Regions from separate parts of the Ensifer sp. YR511 genome, predicted to be linked through region 3. Evidence: predicted binding sites of a transcription regulator. Region 3 holds the regulator's gene; each other region holds the start of a gene.

Region 1 (5,738 bases), on a different contig from region 3:
GACTGCTGCGCGGCGCAGAGCGTCGGGGAAGGCGATGCCGGCATCGAGGCTGGCTGCGAGATATCCGCAGAAGGTGTCGCCGGCGCCGACGGTATCGACCGGCTCGATCTTCAGGCCCTTGGCGCGCTGGATCTCGCCTTCATGTACGGCCACCACGCCTTCGGCGCCAAGCGTGACGATGACCGTCTGGCCGGTCTCCGCGTGCAGCGCCTTCATCGCTTCTTCGCGCTCAGTACTCCCGATACCGCTCTTGCCGGCCAGCAGTTCGAATTCGGTTTCGTTGGCAATGACGATATCGGCGAGGCGGCCGAGGCGGGCTGCCTCCGGTGTCAGCGGCGCGATGTTGATGACCGAACGCACGCCCTTCTGTTTGGCGGCGGTGAGCGCCTTCTCGACCGAGGCGGCCGGAATTTCGAGCTGCAGCATCAAGGTATCGCTGGGCTTCATGCCGTCGACGGCCTTCACCGCATCGGCTTCATCGACCGTCGCATTGGCGCTGGCGACGACGACGATGACATTTTCGCCGTCGCCGCCGACGAGGATATGGGCGGTGCCGGTCGGCTCGCTGACCGTCTTGGTCAACGACAGGTCGGTGCCCGCACCCTTCAACAGCTCGAGCGCGCCGTCAGCAAAGCTGTCCTTTCCTACTGCGCCTGCCATCTGCACCGTCGCGCCGGCACGCCGTGCGGCCAGCGCCTGGTTTGCGCCCTTGCCGCCGGCGGCGGTTGAGAAGCTGGTGCCGGCGACGGTTTCGCCGGGCTTCGGAAGGCGTGCGGTGGTGGCGATCAGATCCATGTTGATGGACCCAAAAACAGTAATCATGTGAAACTATCCTGTCGGCTTTGCGAATTGGGCCGGAGAGTGCCCGACAGCCTCAGTCCTCGTCAACCACCCGCAGGCGCAATTGCCCGACCCGATTGTCGACCGCGGCACGTGGTTCGTCCGCGTCCCGTGTGCCGCCTTCCGCTTGCAGCTCTAGGGCCTCGATCTTGGCCCCGCGGCGGGTGAGCTTGCTGGAGGAAACGAGGATGTCCTCGACATCCTTCTGGCTCATGGCGAAATGGCCCTGCAGCTTGCGCACGCGCTCGTCGAGACGGCCGAGATCCTCCATCAGCCGCGCGACTTCGCCCTGGATCAGGTGCGCCTGCTCGCGCATGCGCGCATCCTTGAGGATTGCCTGGATCACCTGGATCGACAACAGCAGCAGGGAGGGCGAGACGATGACGATCCGCTGGCGATGCGCCTTCTGCACGATCGCTTCGAAATGCTCGTGGATCTCCGCAAAGATCGATTCCGAGGGTACGAAGAGGAAGGCGGTGTCCTGCGTCTCGCCCGGGATCAGATACTTGCCGGCGATGTCGCGCACGTGCGTTTCCATGTCGCGGCGAAAGAGTTGGGCGATCTGCAGGCGCCGCTCCGGGGTCGGAGCATCCCGCATCGCGTTCCAGGCTTCGAGCGGAAATTTGGCGTCGATGACCAGCGGCGGCTGGCCGTTCGGCATGCGGATGGTGCAGTCGGGCCGCGCCCCGTTCGACAGCGTCGCCTGGAATTCGAAGGCACCCATCGGCAGCCCGTCGGCGATAATCGCTTCCATGCGCGACTGGCCGAAGGCGCCGCGCGTCTGCTTGTTCGATAGAATCGCCTGAAGTCCGGCCATGTCTTTGGCGAGCGACTGGATGTTGTTCTGGGCCGTGTCGATGACCGCGAGGCGCTCCTGCAGCCGGCGTAGGTTCTCGTGTGTCGCCTTGGTCTGCTCGCTGATCGAGGCGCCGATGCGATGGGTCATGCCGTCGATGCGCTGGCTGAGTGTCTGGTTGAGCTCCGCCTGCCGGGCGCCGAACACCTCGGCCATGGCCGCGACCCGCCCTTGCATCTCCGTCTGTGCTGCCAGCAGCATTGCCATCTGTTCCTGCCGCTCGTCGTCGCGGGGATTGCGCCGGCGCGAGAGCGCCATCAGGCCGGCAACAGCCAGCACAAGGCCGGCGGCAATCGCCAGATGGCCCAGGGTAATCGGCAGGGTGCCGATGAAAAACAACGGCTGGGCGAAGGGAAGGGGCGCGGGTTCCATGCGCCAAACCTAACAGATTCTCTCGCGAAGTGTAGATCAAAACGAGAACATGTGTGCGCGGCGGTTAACGCCCGACGAGGGACGAGCGGGTGCCGCAGGTGGCAAGGCAATTTCCTTGCGCGTCGATGGAAAGATCGGCTATGGGAGCATCATGACCATCAAGCCGCTTATCATCCTTCCCGATCCTGTGCTTCGCCAGGTTTCAACGCCGATCGAAACCGTCGACGCGGACGTCCGCCGTCTGGCCGATGACATGCTCGAAACCATGTACGATGCCCCCGGCATCGGCCTTGCCGCGATCCAGATCGGTGTCGCCAGGCGCATGCTGGTGCTCGACGTTTCGAAAGAGGGCGACGAGAAGACGCCGCTTGTCTTCATCAACCCCGAGATCGTCGCTTCGTCCGACACCTATTCGGTTTACGAGGAAGGCTGCCTGTCGATCCCGGACTACTACGCCGAGGTCGAGCGCCCCGCCGTCATCACCGTCAAGCACCTCGACCGCGACGGCAAGGAACAGACGATCGAGGCCGAAGGCCTGCTCGCCACCTGCCTGCAGCACGAGATCGACCACCTGAACGGCGTGTTGTTCATCGACCACATCTCCAAGCTCAAGCGCGACATGGTGATCCGCAAGTTCACCAAGGCTGCCAAGACGCGCGGCGCAAAGGCGATCTGAGCCTTCAATCGCGGAAGATCACGCGAAATTTTGAAGGCGGGAACCCATTGAACATTCCAGGAAGAGCGTGAAACGGCTTTCCTGGAATTGTCCTGTTTTTAGAGAATGAGATCATTTCGCCGTTTCCCCGCATGAAGTGATCTGAAAGGACGGAGTTACCGCCTTGTCGCTTCGCATCATCTTCATGGGCACACCGGAATTTTCGGTGCCGACACTGGCGGCACTTGCCGAGGCCGGTCATCAGATCGTCGCCGTCTACACCCAGCCACCGCGGCCGGGTGGCCGCCGCGGGCTCGATCTGCAGAAATCGCCGGTGCACCAGGCGGCCGAGCTTCTGGGCATTCCGGTGCTGACGCCAGTCAACTTCAAGGACGAGGCGGACCGCCAGACCTTCCGTGATTTCGACGCCGACGTCGCCGTCGTCGTCGCCTATGGCCTGCTTCTGCCTGAGGCCATCCTCACCGGCACCAAGCTCGGCTGCTACAACGGCCACGCCTCGCTGCTGCCGCGCTGGCGCGGTGCAGCGCCCATCCAGCGCGCGATCATGGCCGGCGACCACGAGACCGGCATGATGGTGATGAAGATGGAAAAGGGGCTCGATACCGGCCCGGTCGCCCTCACCAAGACGGTTCAGATCGGCGAGACGATGACCGGGGGTGAATTGCACGATCGCCTGATGCAGGTCGGCGCCAGTCTGATGCGGGAAGCGATGGCGAAGCTCGAGGCCGGCGATCTGCCGCTGACGGTCCAGGCCGAGGACGGCGTCGTCTACGCCCAGAAGATCAGCAAAACGGAAACCCGCATCGATTTCACCCGTCCCGCCCGCGAGGTGCACGACCATATCCGTGGCCTGTCGCCATTCCCGGGCGCCTGGTTCGAACTTGAGATCGCTGGCAAGCCGGAACGCATCAAGGTTCTGAACTCGGAGCCTGCTTCCGGCGAGGCCGAGGCCGGCACGGTGCTCGACGACAACCTGGCGATTGCCTGCGCCGAGGGCGCCGTTCGGCTCACCCGCCTGCAGCGCGCCGGCGGCAAGGCGTTGGGTGTGGCCGATTTCCTGCGCGGAACGCCGGTTGCGCCCGGCACGAGGGTCGGCTGATGCCGCGGTTCAAGCTGACCGTCGAATATGACGGCTCGGACTATGTCGGCTGGCAGCGGCAGGACAACGGAGAGTCCGTCCAAGGGGCGATCGAAAAGGCGATCCTGTCGCTGACCGGAGAGACCGTGTCGATCCGCGGCGCCGGCCGCACCGATTCCGGTGTGCACGCCAGTGGCCAGGTCATGCATGCGGATCTCACGCGTCCGTGGAAGCCCTACACGCTGCGCAACGCGCTAAATGCCCATCTGGGGCTTGCGGGCGAGCGGGTGGCGATCCTCGGGGCCGAGGAAGTGTCCGAGGAATTCGACGCGCGCTTCTCGGCGCTGCGCCGCCACTATCTCTACCGCATTATCTCGCGGCCCGCGCCGCTGGCGCTTGAAGCCCGGCGCGCCTGGTGGGTGCCGAAGCCGCTCGACCATGAAGCCATGCATGCAGGCGCCCAGCGCCTCGTCGGCCATCATGACTTCACCACCTTCCGCTCCGCCCATTGCCAGGCGGCGAGCCCGGTGCGCACGCTCGATCGGCTGGACGTCGCGCTTGTCGCCGGCGTTATAGAGATCCGCGCAACGGCGCAGAGCTTCCTGCACAACCAGATCCGCTCCTTCGCCGGCTCGCTGAAGCTGGCGGGCGAAGGCAAGTGGACGCCGGATGATCTGCAGGCAGCGCTTGAGGCCCGCAACCGCAAGGCCTGCGGCCCCGTGGCGCCGCCCGATGGGCTTTATTTCCTTCAGGTGGACTACTGATCCCGAAGTCCTAGCTTGTCGGGATCAGACCGAAGAAGCGCTGCAAGAGATCGCCGATCATCATCGACGGCAACAGGAACAGCGCCGTCAGCGCCGAGGCAAGCAGCGTCTGGTTGCCGGTCACCATGCGCAAGAGCCGGAAGAGCACCGCAACGCTGATGACGAGCAGCGTCAACCAGATGAAGCTCGTCAGCCCCTGGCTCCCGGGAATGACGACACGGATCGCCGCCGGCACTGCCATGGCGTAGGAGAGCGGAACCGAGAGCCAGTTTGTGGTAACGACGATCGGTACCACCGCTCCGGCAAATCCGAGTGGGCGCGAGAGAACGGCGATCAGCACCAGCGGCAAGAGCCAGCTGACGAGATCGACGACGAGCAGCTTGAAGATGAAGCCGATGCCGATCGTGGTGCCATCAGGCATGACCGAGAGGTAGTAGAGCCGCCAGGACGCCCAGGTGACGGCGATCGCCGGCAGGCACCAGAGCATGGACGTGAACGAGCGCCAGAGGCCACTCTCGCTGAAATCGAGCCAGCGGAAGCCTTCTTCGTTACCCTGCGCCAGGAGCCAGAGCCCCCGGATATAGGCAAGCACCTCATCAAGCAGCGGCATGGCCGAACCAGCGGGCGATGAAGGTTTCATAGATATTGGTCAGGGTCTCGAGGTCGGCGACGGCGACCCGTTCGTCGACCATGTGCATCGTCTGGCCGACGAGGCCGAACTCGACCACCGGGCAATAGTCCTTGATGAAGCGCGCATCCGAGGTTCCGCCGGTCGTCGACAGCTTCGGCTGGCGCCCCGTGACGGCTTCGACCGCGCCGGAGAGCGAATCGATCAGCGCGTTGTTGCGTGTGAGAAACACGTGGCTCGGGCGCTCGGCCCAGACGATTTCGTAGCGAACGGGGGCGCGGTCCGGACGCAGGCTACCGCTTGCCGCGGCACGGTCGAGCCGGGCGATGATCTCGGCCATCAGGCTATCCGCCGTCCATGTGTCGTTGAAGCGGATGTTGAAGGCGGCCGTCGCCTTGGCCGGAATGACGTTGACGGCACTGTTGCCGACATCGATCGTCGTCACTTCGAGATTGGACGGCTGGAAGCTCTCGGTGCCGTTGTCGAAGGGCGGGTCCATCAGCGCCTGCGTCAGTTGCAGGATG
Region 2 (5,738 bases), on a different contig from region 3:
AGCGTGGCGCACGTCAGCATGCGCGCCGCCGGTATGGCTTTTGACGCGAGAAAAGCTGTTGACGAGATATGTCGGAAGCGGAACCGACAACGCCTGCGTAGCGCTGGTCAGGGATTGCGCAAAGGTTAGTCGTCCCGGCGCAGCGGCCGGAAGCTCATGCGGTGCAGCGGGCAGGGGCCGTGGGTCTCGATGGCGCGACGGTGGGTCACCGTCGCATAGCCGGCATGGAGCGCGAAGCCGTAGCCGGGATGTGCGAGATCGGCACGGGCCATCATGCGGTCGCGGGTGACCTTGGCGACGATCGAAGCGGCGGCGATCGACAGCGACCGCGCATCGCCCTTGACGACCGCCTTGGCGTGGCAGGTGAGGCCGGGCGGCACGTCACGGCCGTCGACGAGCACGAAGCGTGCGTTCGAGGGCAGGCCGGCCACGGCGCGTCGCATGGCTTCAAGGCTTGCCTTGCGGATGTCGGTGGCGTCGATCGTGCCGGCCGAAGCCGAGGCGATCGACACTTCGGACGTGGCGAGGATTTCTTCGAACAGTTTTTCGCGCGCCTGCGCCGTCAGCTTCTTGCTGTCGTCGAGGCCTGCGGGAATGGCGTCCGGATCGAGGATGACGGCGGCGGCGACCACCGGTCCCGCGAGCGGCCCACGCCCGGCCTCATCCGCTCCGGCGACCGGCCAGAAGCCATCGCCCTTGGCCGAAAGCTCGAAATTGAAATCGGGCGCTTCGATGATATCGGGAAAAAGGGGAGAATCGGACGATCTGCGAGACATAAGTCTAATTCGCATGATCGACCGATTCTCTTCAAGCCCCCAGGTCCGAGTGCGGCGGCGGACGGGGGATTACCGGGGCCCACGGCGGGTAAGGGGCACCGGAACTGCTATGCAATCTGAGGCGCCCGCTATCGGGTTCGCCTGGCGGTGCGGGGCGATCATCTCTCGCCGCGCGCCGATTACGAAATTGCGGGATGGCTACCCAGGCGACCGGAAAGCCTTCAAAGAAGCGAGAGCTGCACCCCCGTTCCGAGCGGCGGCACGAAGAGATCGTCGCGCAGCTGCCGGCGCGTCGGGTTGAAGCCGAGGCGCTTGACCGCCAGGTCGAAGCGGCGGCCAATCTGCCACGCATAGGGGCCGACGCCCTTCATGCGTTTGCCGAATTCGGCGTCATAGTCCTTGCCGCCACGCATGGAGCGGATGAGCGACATGACGTGCCGGTAGCGGTCCGGATAATTGCGCAGCAGCCAGTCGCGAAAGAGCGGGCTGACCTCGAGCGGCAGCCGCAGCAGGACATAGCTTGCTTCAGTTGCTCCGGCTGTCCTTGCTCCTTCGAGCACGCGCTCGATCTCGTGGTCGTTCAGCGCCGGAATGATAGGGGAAACGAGAACACCGGCCGGGATGCCCGCTTCGGCAAGCATGCGTATCGCCTCCAGCCGCTTGCTTGGCGTAGAGGCCCGCGGCTCCATCGTGCGGGCGAGCTTCCGGTCGAGTGTCGTGACGGAGATGCCGACGCGCACCAGTCCCTTTTCCGCCATCGGCGCCAGGATATCGATATCGCGGGTGACCATCGCTGATTTGGTGACGATCATGACCGGATGGTTGGCGTCCCGCAGCACCTCGAGGATCTGGCGCATGATGCGCCACTCCTTCTCGATCGGCTGATAGGGGTCGGTGTTGGTGCCGATGGCGATCGGCCTCACCTTGTAGTCTTGCCGCGCCAGTTCGCGCTCCAGAAGTCGCGGTGCATCCGGCTTGGCAAACAGCTTCGCTTCGAAGTCGAGGCCGGCCGATAGGCCCATATAAGCGTGCGTGGGGCGGGCAAAGCAATAGATGCAACCATGCTCGCAGCCGCGATAGGGATTGATCGAGCGGTCGAAGGAGATGTCGGGAGACTCGTTCCTCGTGATCACCGTGCGCGGCTTCTCGACCTGAACCTCGGTCTTGAACGGCGGCAGATCCTCCAGGCTTTCCCAACCGTCGTCGAACGTCTCGCGGCTGCGCGGTTCGAACCTGCCGGACATGTTGATCCCGGCGCCGCGCCCCCGGCGGCGATCGATGTCGATCCGGAGGCCCGTTGCGCTCATCATCGCTTCGGCCACATCTGCCGTGTTGGCGGGCGCAAGAGCACCCTGCCGGATCTGAGACAGCTCGGTCATTGGAATCTCCCCGGAATCAGATATTTGATCCCGTTTTGTTCTGATTATTTTCCTATCGCGAATGAGAGAACAATTCAAGAACAAAAAATTGGAATTTCGGTTTTGTCGATCAAGGCACCGCTTCGGTCGATGTCCTGGATGTAGCAATTGCCGTGCCGATGCGTTACGAGAAACCATGCTCACGATCATTATGGAAACCCGCGACAACGAAGCCGAACTGGCGCAGACGCTTGCTGTGTTGGTTGCCGGCGCGGTGGAGGGGCTGGTCAGCGATGTGATCATCCTCGATCACGGTTCGAAGGATGGTTCGTCCGATGTGGCCGATGCCGCTGGATGCCGTTTCTGCCGGGATTGGAATCTCGCCGATGTGGTGGGTTCGGCGCGTGGCGAATGGCTGATGTTGCTGGAGCCGGGCGCCCGCCCGATCGGCCGCTGGATCGATGAACTGGCCGAGTACGTGTCGATGAACAAGGCACCGGCCCGCTTCTCCGGTTCGAGACTCCATCGCATGCCTCTCTTCCGCCGGCTGACCCGGCGGGGAAAGCCGCTGGAGACAGGCTTTCTCCTGCGCAAGAACGATGCTCTTGCGGCCGCCCGCGGCAATACGGGCCTGGATGCCATGACGAATGTCCGCTCTGTCCGCAAGCTTTCGACCGAACTTGTTCCGGCCTGGGTCGCCGTCGAAGCCAGGCGGTAACGCCGGTTCGTCGCGCGCAAAATTAAAGGTGCCAGTCCCGGGGGGACGGCACCTCCAAGCGGCTCTCAAATGACCTTGTTTGGCAGATTTCTATCCGGGTAGCATTCTGGCTGCCCGTCGTATCCAACATTGCATTCCGCCTGGGGGACAGAGGCGGAAGGGTCTTGCGGCGCGAGGAATAGAACGTGCGGCGGTCGTTCCTCGCTGTGTCAACGCTGGGAGACTAACGAGAGGAGAAGCGACCGTCAGTTACTAAGGTAACAGGTCGGCCAAGCCGGAACGGTCCAAGCTCTTCAGCTACGTTTCAGATGCTCGTCGAGCCGCGGCATGATCTCCACGAAATTGCAGGGCATGTGCCGGTAGTCGAGCTGTTGCTTGAGGATGCCGTCCCACGCATCGCGGCAGGCACCGGGCGAGCCCGGAAGCACGAAGATGAAGGTGGCGTTGGCAACGCCGCCGGTTGCGCGCGACTGGATCGTCGAGGTGCCGATCTTCTCGAAGGAGATACGGTGGAAGACTTCGGAGAACCCGTCCATGCGCTTCTCGAACAACGGTTCCAGCGCCTCGGGCGTCACGTCCCGCCCGGTGAAGCCCGTTCCACCTGTCGTGATCACCACGTCGATGTTGGGATCGAGCGTCCAGGCCTTCACCTGGTCGTAGATCTTCGTTTTGTCGTCGGAAACGATGGCGCGCGCCTCAAGCCGATGGCCGGCGTCACGCACCCGCGCTTCCAATGTGTCGCCCGACTTGTCGTCGGCGCGCGTGCGCGTGTCGGAGACCGTGAGGATGGCGATCCCGACAGGAATGAACGGACGCTTTTCGTCGATACCGGCCATGCTATTTCCCTTTGCCCACTGTCCTGCAGGCGAGAACGTACCACCCGGGGTAGGCCTCCGAAAGAGCGCGCGCTGTCGCAGCCGCGCGCACGTCGCTGTCGAAAAGGCCGAAGCATGTGGCGCCCGAGCCCGACATGCGCGTGAGCGCCGTTCCGGCTTCGGTCAATGCCTTGCGGACCGTGCCGATCACGGGCTCAAGGCCCTCTGCCGGCAGCTGCAAATCGTTGCGCATCGTGGCGATGGCAGAAATCCACTCGGCCGCCGTACCGGCTCTGTGAGGCGCAACGAGCGTCGGGTTCGTCTTGTTGGCGAGGGCCCGGAAGACAACCGGAGTCGAGAGGGCGACGAGCGGATTCACCAGCACGACCGGCAGCGCGGGGAAATCCGCAAGCGGCGTAATGTCCTCGCCGATCCCCTTCGCGAGCAGTGGCGTGCCGGCAAGACACATCGGCACGTCCGCCCCGAGCTGCAGCGCGATGGCGCCGAGGCGGGAGGGTTCGATCGTCGCGCCCCAAAGATCGAGAAGCCCAAGAAGCGTCGCCGCCGCATCCGCGGATCCGCCGCCAATGCCCGAGGCGAGCGGCAGGTTCTTCTCGAGATGCAGGTGGACCGGCCCGGCTGTGTCGGGGTCAAGTGCCTGCAGTTCGGCGCGCAGCAGGTCCCGTGCCTTCAGAACCAGGTTGCCGCCCGCGCCGGCATCCATCGGCAGCGCGGCGGCAAACGCGCCCGAAACCGTGAAGCGATCCGCATCCGCCGGCGAGAGACCGATGCGATCGCCGCGATCGGCAAAAGTGACGAGACTTTCGAGAAGATGGTGGCCGTCGGCGCGCTGGCCGACGACGTGAAGGGCCAGATTGATCTTGGCGGGGGCTGCACGCGTCAGCGCGAAGCCCGCGATGTCACCTTCCGACATGGAACGGTCAGGACTTCTTGTCCGGCGCCGGTGCTTCCGGGGTCACCTTCTTCGGCGCGGTTTCCTTGGCATCGGCCGAGGCGGGGACCGTTTCCTTGAGCGGCGGCAAGCCGTTCTCGATCTTTGCCTTGATCTTCGGGATCTCGGCTTCCTCGGGCTTCAGTTCGAGCGTCTGCGTCCACTGGAACACGGCTTCGAGCTTGCGGCCGACGCGCCAGTAGGCGTCGCCAAGGTGATCGTTGATCGTCGGGTCGCCGGCCATCAGTTCGGCCGCCTTCTCCAGTTCCACGACGGCGTCGTCGAAGCGGTTCATGCGGAAATAGGCCCAGCCGAGGGAATCGACGATATAGCCGTCATCCGGCTTCAACTCGACGGCCTTGCGGATCATCTCCAGGCCTTCTTCGAGGTTGATGTTCATGTCGACCCAGGAATAGCCGAGATAGTTCAACACCTGCGGCTGGTCCGGATTGAGCTCCAGCGCCTTGCGGAAGTTCGGCTCGGCCTTGTCCCAGAGCTTCTGGCGCTCATAGGCGATGCCGCGTTGGAAGAACACCGTCCAGTCGCTGCGCTTCGGGACGGAGCCGATCTGTTCGACGGCGCGATCGTAGAGTTCGCCCATCTCCTTGTAGTCCTTGGCGTCGGAAAGCACGCTGCCATAGGCGAGATAGTTGCGGATGTTCTTCGGATCGACGTCGATGAGCGCCTTCAGGTGCTTCTTCGCCTCGTCGACCTTGCCGATGCTGGCGAGGCTGAGCCCGAGCTGTAGTTCCGAAACGCGCCGCATCGGCGAGGTCTCGGGAATGGCCTTGTAGAGTTCGATCGCCTCGTTCGGTTTCTTCAGGTTTTCGGCGATGCCGCCGAGCATGACCAGGATGTCGGCGCTGTCAGGGTCGAGCCGGCGCGCGGTCTGCAGGTAGAGCGAGACGATGTCCTCGGCGCCGTCGCGGTTGAGTGCCGCACCGATCGAGAAGAGCACGGCCGCAGCGCCCTGGGTGGCGTTCTTGACCTGCTGTTCCTGCGGAACACCATTCTCGATATCGGTCCTCAGCGCCTGCAGCGGCGTGTAGTTGTTGACCATGTTTTCGCCGACGGCGACGGTATCGAGCGCCTTCTGCTTGTTGCCTTCGCGCGCCTCGA
Region 3 (5,738 bases):
CCGCCAACACTTCAACGTGGTTCACGTAGCGCCATCGTCAGGTTGCAGCGTAAACCCGCCGGCAGAGTTCGACAATGGGTGGAGTGCAGAAGCGGTTCAGAGACCGACCGCCTTCGGCGCCCGGCCGGATCGAACAACGCATATCGTGCAACGGCGTTCGAGCGGGCGCGCTGGCGCGCGTATTGACAGGATCGGCGCCGGTCGTGTTGACTGAATGCTACGGGGCCGTAGCTCAGTTGGGAGAGCGCCGCAATCGCACTGCGGAGGTCGAGGGTTCGACTCCCTTCGGCTCCACCAAAACGATCAGAAGGTGCCCGGTTGCCGAGGTATCGGAACAGCGGCTGATTTGTCATCAGCAGATCGCCAGTTCGAGTCTTTTCGGGGACACCACCATGCTAAGCCACCGTTCGGCCTTCGCGAAACGCTGCCCGATCCCGTGGCCACCTGTTTTCAGAGGCTGAACGGATCCCGCGCCGATCGCTTCTCGCTCGGTGCACTGAACGGGTCGGCTTTCTTCTCCTTGGACTTGCGGCCCTCGTCGGCGATAATCTCGTCGACCGCCCGCTGGCACTTCATCAGCTCGTCGGCCGCCGGGCCGGTGCCGCGCAGGCTGAGATTTGCGATGACGCGATCTTCAAACGCGATGGCCAAGGCCCGCTTGCGCACGAAGCCCGTCAGGAACTCGGCGTCGGTGACGTTCACGAACAGAAACTTTCCGCTCGCATCACCGGCAGCGGTCGCCGAAGCGCTCCAGGGATCGGTCTTGTCGAAGCGGAAGGTCAGGTCGTACTCTTTGCCGACCTCGAGCGACCTCCAGTCGTCGCTGGCGAAGCTCATATAGAGCGGCGACTCGGAGCCCTTGGGATAGAACCCAAGGCGCAAGGTGACCCCGCCGTCGAATACCGACGAGATGAAGCAGGAGCCCTCCATCGAGGTGTCGGAAGCAACGGTCCAGCCGTCGACATCCTTCCACTTGATGATTTCGGACTCCTCAGCCGCGGCCGATCCCGCGGCGATCAGACAGCTTACCAATCCGACCAGCAATCTACGCATGCAAAACCCCCGTTTGCCCGCATTTTGATAGGTCCCCGCATCGCTGTCGAGGGTGCCTAGCCGATCCCAGGCAATATTTTAGGAATATTCACCTCTCCGCGGCAAGCGGACTGCCCATCACATGGCGAAAGGATCTTTCGATGACTTGGTCTGGCCGCCGCCGGCAAAGGGATCGTTGTTCGGCGCATTGCCACCGGCGCCCGCAAAGGGATCGTTCGCCGCTCCCTGACCGCCATTCGGGATCAAGGCGCTCACCGCCTCCTGGCACTTGAACATCTCGCTTACCGCCTTCATCGAATCACGCAGGCTTAGGCTCGCGACGACGCGCCCCTCGAAGGCCAGCGCCAAGGTGTTCTTGCGAACGAATTCGGTAAAGAAGTCGGTGTTGGAAAAGTTGACGACAAGGGCCTTGGCGCCGGTCAGATCAACACCGAACGCAACGGCCGGCCACTGACGACCACGGTCGAGCTGCAAGGCAACATCGTATTCCCGCTGCGGCTCGATGGATTTCCATTCGGCATTGCCGATCGAAAGAAACGCCAGGTTCGTCGATCCCCGCGGATAAAAGCCGATACGAAGGATAGCGCCGGCGTCATAGCTCGTCGCCGCGTAACACGAGCCTCCCAGGGAAGGATCGGATCCCACCGTCCAGGCGTTGATCCGTTTCCAGATATTCGAACGCCCTTCTTCGGCAGACGCCGCTCCAGCCGTGAGCAACAGGCCGAGCACCACCAACGACAATCTATGCATGCAACCACCCCACTTTCCACGCAAAGTTATCTTTTTTTAGAGGCCTGTCGAGACGGCGAAGGCCCTTCCCCGCAGGGATTTTTGCGCGCCCCAGGCCCGATGCGAAAGCTGGCAGCTCCGATGCATTCTCCGCGCCGGTCCATGAAGAACGGCCGAGACGAGGTTGAGATGGAGCGGCTGGCGCAAATCAGCCACAGCCTGCGGGCAAAGAGCTGTTGAACATGGCAGAGTGATCGCCATGCTTGCTGGACTTCGGAACGAAAGCGCGGTTCACATCGTTTACCAACCCGTAGTCCCACCCCTTCATCAAGTGGACGATCACCGTGCTTGCCGCCCTGCTTCTCGCTTCGATAGTCGCATCGCCCAATATGCCTGACGTCAAGCTCAGTGCCGCGACGGTGGATGAACTCCAGACCGATTTCGAACGGGCCGTACCGTGCCATCAGATCGATGGACGCAATGTTTGGAAGGGCGCGCTCGCGTTCTACATCCAGTCCTTCGTTTATGACGGCGATACGCCCGTTGCGACCGATGCGGCCGACGCAGTGCTTCCGGAAGACAACAGCGCCGAGACGGTGAAGGAGTTCGAAGACGCCTGCTCGGCCTCGCAAGCGACTTAAGTCTCTCCGCGAAGAGAGCCGCGATTCGTTCGAATCACGCGCGCGACCGGCCTGCCCGGCGCTGTTTTGGGACGCAACCGTCGCCGAAAACCGCCCCGCTCCCGCAAAAGTGACCAATCGCCCCCCACAGAAGCAGCCAATTGCCTGAATTCACGGAATTTTAGGCACTTGCGGAACACATATGGAACAGATAGTGTCTGTTCTTGATTTGTTTCACGCCTCTGGAGCGACGTGCCATGCTGACCCGCAAGCAACAGGAATTGCTTCTGTTCATCCACGAACGCATGAAGGAGTCGGGCGTACCGCCGTCTTTCGATGAAATGAAGGATGCGCTCGACCTGGCGTCGAAGTCCGGCATTCACCGTTTGATCACGGCGCTCGAAGAGCGCGGGTTCATTCGCCGGTTGCCGAACCGGGCGCGCGCGCTCGAAGTCATCAAGCTTCCGGAAGCCTACGCCGCCGGCCAGCAACAGCCGCGCAGAGGCTTCTCGCCGAGCGTGATCGAGGGCAGCCTCGGAAAGCCGCCGGCCGCCGCTCCTGCCACGCCGAAGCCGGCGACGGTCGCCGAAAGCACGTCTGTTTCCGTCCCGGTGATGGGCCGCATCGCTGCCGGCGTGCCGATCTCGGCGATCCAGAACAACACCCATGACATTACCGTTCCGCTCGACATGATCGGCAGCGGCGAGCATTACGCCCTCGAAGTAAAGGGCGATTCGATGATCGAGGCCGGCATCTTCGATGGCGACACGGTGATCATCCGCAACGGCAACTCGGCCAATCCCGGCGACATCATCGTGGCGCTCGTGGACGACGAGGAAGCGACGCTGAAGCGCTTCCGTCGCAAGGGCGCGTCGATTGCGCTCGAAGCGGCCAACCCCGCCTACGAGACGCGCATTTTCGGACCGGATCGCGTGAAAATCCAGGGCAAGCTCGTCGGGCTGATCCGCCGCTACCATTGAATTCCAGGCAGAACGCCGAATCAAAAGAGCCTCGCCACTGAAAGTGGCGAGGCTCTTTCCATTTAAGGCGACCTGAAATCCAGATCGCTTATTCGTGGATCGTGTATTCGCCGAGTTCGCAGAGATCCTGCGTGTCCTCGGTCGTATCGAGGGCCGAGCCTTCCTCGAATTCGAATCGCATGTCGTATTTGCAGACGTCCCGCCCGTCGGCAATGGTGATCTCCATGCTCTCGCCGGGGTTCAGGACCTGCCGACCGAAAACATCGTCTTCCCATTCATTGACGCCGACCGGCGACGTATAGAAATTCGTCAGTACCGCGCCGGTGTTGTTCTTCAGCTGGAAAACCAGGTCGTCCGCGCGCGCCTCCATAGCGGTCGCCGCAAAACACGCCAACGCCGTCAGGATCAGTCTCTTTTTCATTGATGCCATTGCCTCCGTTCTTAATGTTGACGGACGCTACCGATGCGGTTGATCTCAGCGGAGTCATCGTTCCCCCTCTACCGAATTCACCGAAGCGATAAGATCCGACGGAGGCATAGGAGACGTGGCTTGCGCGGACGTGTCGCGAATTTTACCGCGCTGCCCTAAGGCAGAACGCCAAACCAAATTTAACGAGGTGAGATTTTTGGAGGCCTCGCCCGGAATTGAACCGGGGTACAAGGATTTGCAGTCCTCTGCGTCACCACTCCGCCACGAGGCCTCACAGCTCGGATAACCAAGCGTTGGCGCGGATTTAGAATGATTGCAGAAAAACCGCAAGAGGCATTTTCTGAAAAACGCGCCGTCGAATTGCAGGACGGATACTTTCCACAGAACGATCGACGATGTCCGCCGAGCGTCTCCCAGCTGATCTCAGCACCAGGGCGTCGGGCGCCCTTCCCACGGCCGCACGAGCCCCTCGGAAACGAGTACACGTCCAAGAGATTGGTCACCGCGGGTGACCAGGCGCAGTTTCTCGCCGGCCTTGGCATCTGATCGCCCTCCCGCCGAGATCAGCCTGAAGTCGCCTGCATTCAGCAATTCGCGCAGGCGCTGCTTGGCGTAGAAGCCGCGCGAACGCTCCTTGTCGCAGCTTGCCTGGCGGATTCGCGGTGCATCGACATCGGCGACGCGGATCGTCTCGCCATGGAAGACGAAGGTCGCGCCATCGATCACGCAGTTGTCGTTGCGAATGCCGCAAAAATAGAACTGATCGGTACGGATGGATGCCGTCTTCACCTCTTCATTCGGCCGCACGAGAGGGGTTGGCGGCGTGACGCCGACATTCACCGACGGCACCGGGGCGGCCAGGACAACCTTCGTCGCCGGGTTGGGCTTCGGATTTGGTTTGTGCCTATCCGCCTGCTGCGCAACGCGCTCCTGCGCTTCAGGAACCGCGCGCTGAGGCTTCGGCTTCGTTTCCGATCGCGATGCAAAGGCCATGACATCGGAAACCACCGGCCAGTGCCGCAACTCGGCGCGATGGTCGTGGGCCATGACGCCGCCAAGGGTGAGCGCTGCGGCCAGATACCACGGCGCCATGCCGCCCTGTTTGCTGGTGCTTCGGCCCGAACTGCGGCGTCGACGTTTCGTAGTGGCTTTGGCCATCGGTCCCCATCCTGATTCGAGACCGCATTATGCGTTTGATGGGTTGCCGAAAAGTTTTCGAGGGCACCCCAACAGAGGGGAAGACCGCGAGGAACCGGTCATTCGCCTGCGCGGCCACGGCCCTTGTTGAGAGATTCGGAATTGCTACGGGACGGCCGCGAGGAACCGAAAACTGCCGACCGCCCTGCCCTCGACAACAAGATCGTTAAATCGGCGTCCGCCTCAGGAGCCGTTCGAGGAGTTGGCCTTCCCGCGCCAGCGCGCCCACCAGACGGCCAGACGACGACGGCGGCGGCGAACCGAGGGAATGTCGTGGGAAAGCACGATCAGGCCCAACGGTATCATCCAGAAGCCCAGCACGGGCAAGAAACCGAGAAAACCACAAAACACCAGCAGCGAACCCAGCAGGATCCGCAGCAGGGGCGAGTCGGGCAACGCGATACGCCATTTTCCCAGCACGACTTGTCGTGTTTGCGGATCAATGCCGAAATGCGTCTGCTTCCTGTTTTTATTCATCATTCCCTATCCGGCGTGTTTTCCCACAATTGGGGACTTCTCCACAGCCTCGCAACGGAACTTGTCATTTTTTTTGAAAAAAGCGCTTGGCAAATCAGAAAAGCATGCGTATTAGCAGCCTCACTTCTGAAGCGCACAGCACAACAGCGGCGCGGATGATCCCTGGTAGCTCAGCGGTAGAGCATTCGACTGTTAATCGACAGGTCGCCGGTTCGAATCCGGCCCGGGGAGCCACTTTCTAAAAGAGCCATT

What was found. Region 3 encodes LexA, which represses DNA repair genes until DNA is damaged. Its sites were predicted from a motif close to TGTTCNNNNTGTGTTCNG; they were not measured.
Region 1: BLU15_RS09450 (DNA recombination protein RmuC) is a predicted target of LexA. The motif match lies at 2,101-2,118, and genes of this name have one in related genera.
Region 2: BLU15_RS07400 (PA0069 family radical SAM protein) is a predicted target of LexA. The motif match lies at 2,221-2,238, and genes of this name have one in related genera.

Annotation. Positions count from the first base shown of each region.
Region 1 is NZ_FNGR01000003.1:486,551-492,288, reverse strand. It holds gene BLU15_RS09455 (ribokinase) at 1-822, opposite strand, end outside; gene BLU15_RS09450 (DNA recombination protein RmuC) at 875-2,068, opposite strand; gene def (peptide deformylase) at 2,220-2,744, shown strand; gene fmt (methionyl-tRNA formyltransferase) at 2,908-3,843, shown strand; gene truA (tRNA pseudouridine(38-40) synthase TruA) at 3,843-4,586, shown strand; gene BLU15_RS09430 (hypothetical protein) at 4,597-5,196, opposite strand; gene dapE (succinyl-diaminopimelate desuccinylase) at 5,183-5,738, opposite strand, start outside.
Region 2 is NZ_FNGR01000003.1:41,798-47,535, reverse strand. It holds gene BLU15_RS07405 (ribonuclease HII) at 126-776, opposite strand; gene BLU15_RS07400 (PA0069 family radical SAM protein) at 998-2,155, opposite strand; gene BLU15_RS07395 (glycosyltransferase family protein) at 2,331-2,852, shown strand; gene moaB (molybdenum cofactor biosynthesis protein B) at 3,146-3,688, opposite strand; gene BLU15_RS07385 (4-(cytidine 5'-diphospho)-2-C-methyl-D-erythritol kinase) at 3,690-4,601, opposite strand; gene BLU15_RS07380 (tetratricopeptide repeat protein) at 4,609-5,738, opposite strand, start outside.
Region 3 is NZ_FNGR01000005.1:52,903-58,640, forward strand. It holds tRNA gene BLU15_RS11670 (tRNA-Ala) at 222-297, shown strand; gene BLU15_RS11680 (hypothetical protein) at 451-1,044, opposite strand; gene BLU15_RS11685 (hypothetical protein) at 1,171-1,803, opposite strand; gene BLU15_RS11690 (hypothetical protein) at 2,127-2,423, shown strand; gene lexA (transcriptional repressor LexA) at 2,660-3,382, shown strand; gene BLU15_RS11700 (hypothetical protein) at 3,471-3,812, opposite strand; tRNA gene BLU15_RS11705 (tRNA-Cys) at 4,010-4,083, opposite strand; gene BLU15_RS11710 (thermonuclease family protein) at 4,236-4,970, opposite strand; gene BLU15_RS11715 (hypothetical protein) at 5,193-5,486, opposite strand; tRNA gene BLU15_RS11720 (tRNA-Asn) at 5,646-5,720, shown strand.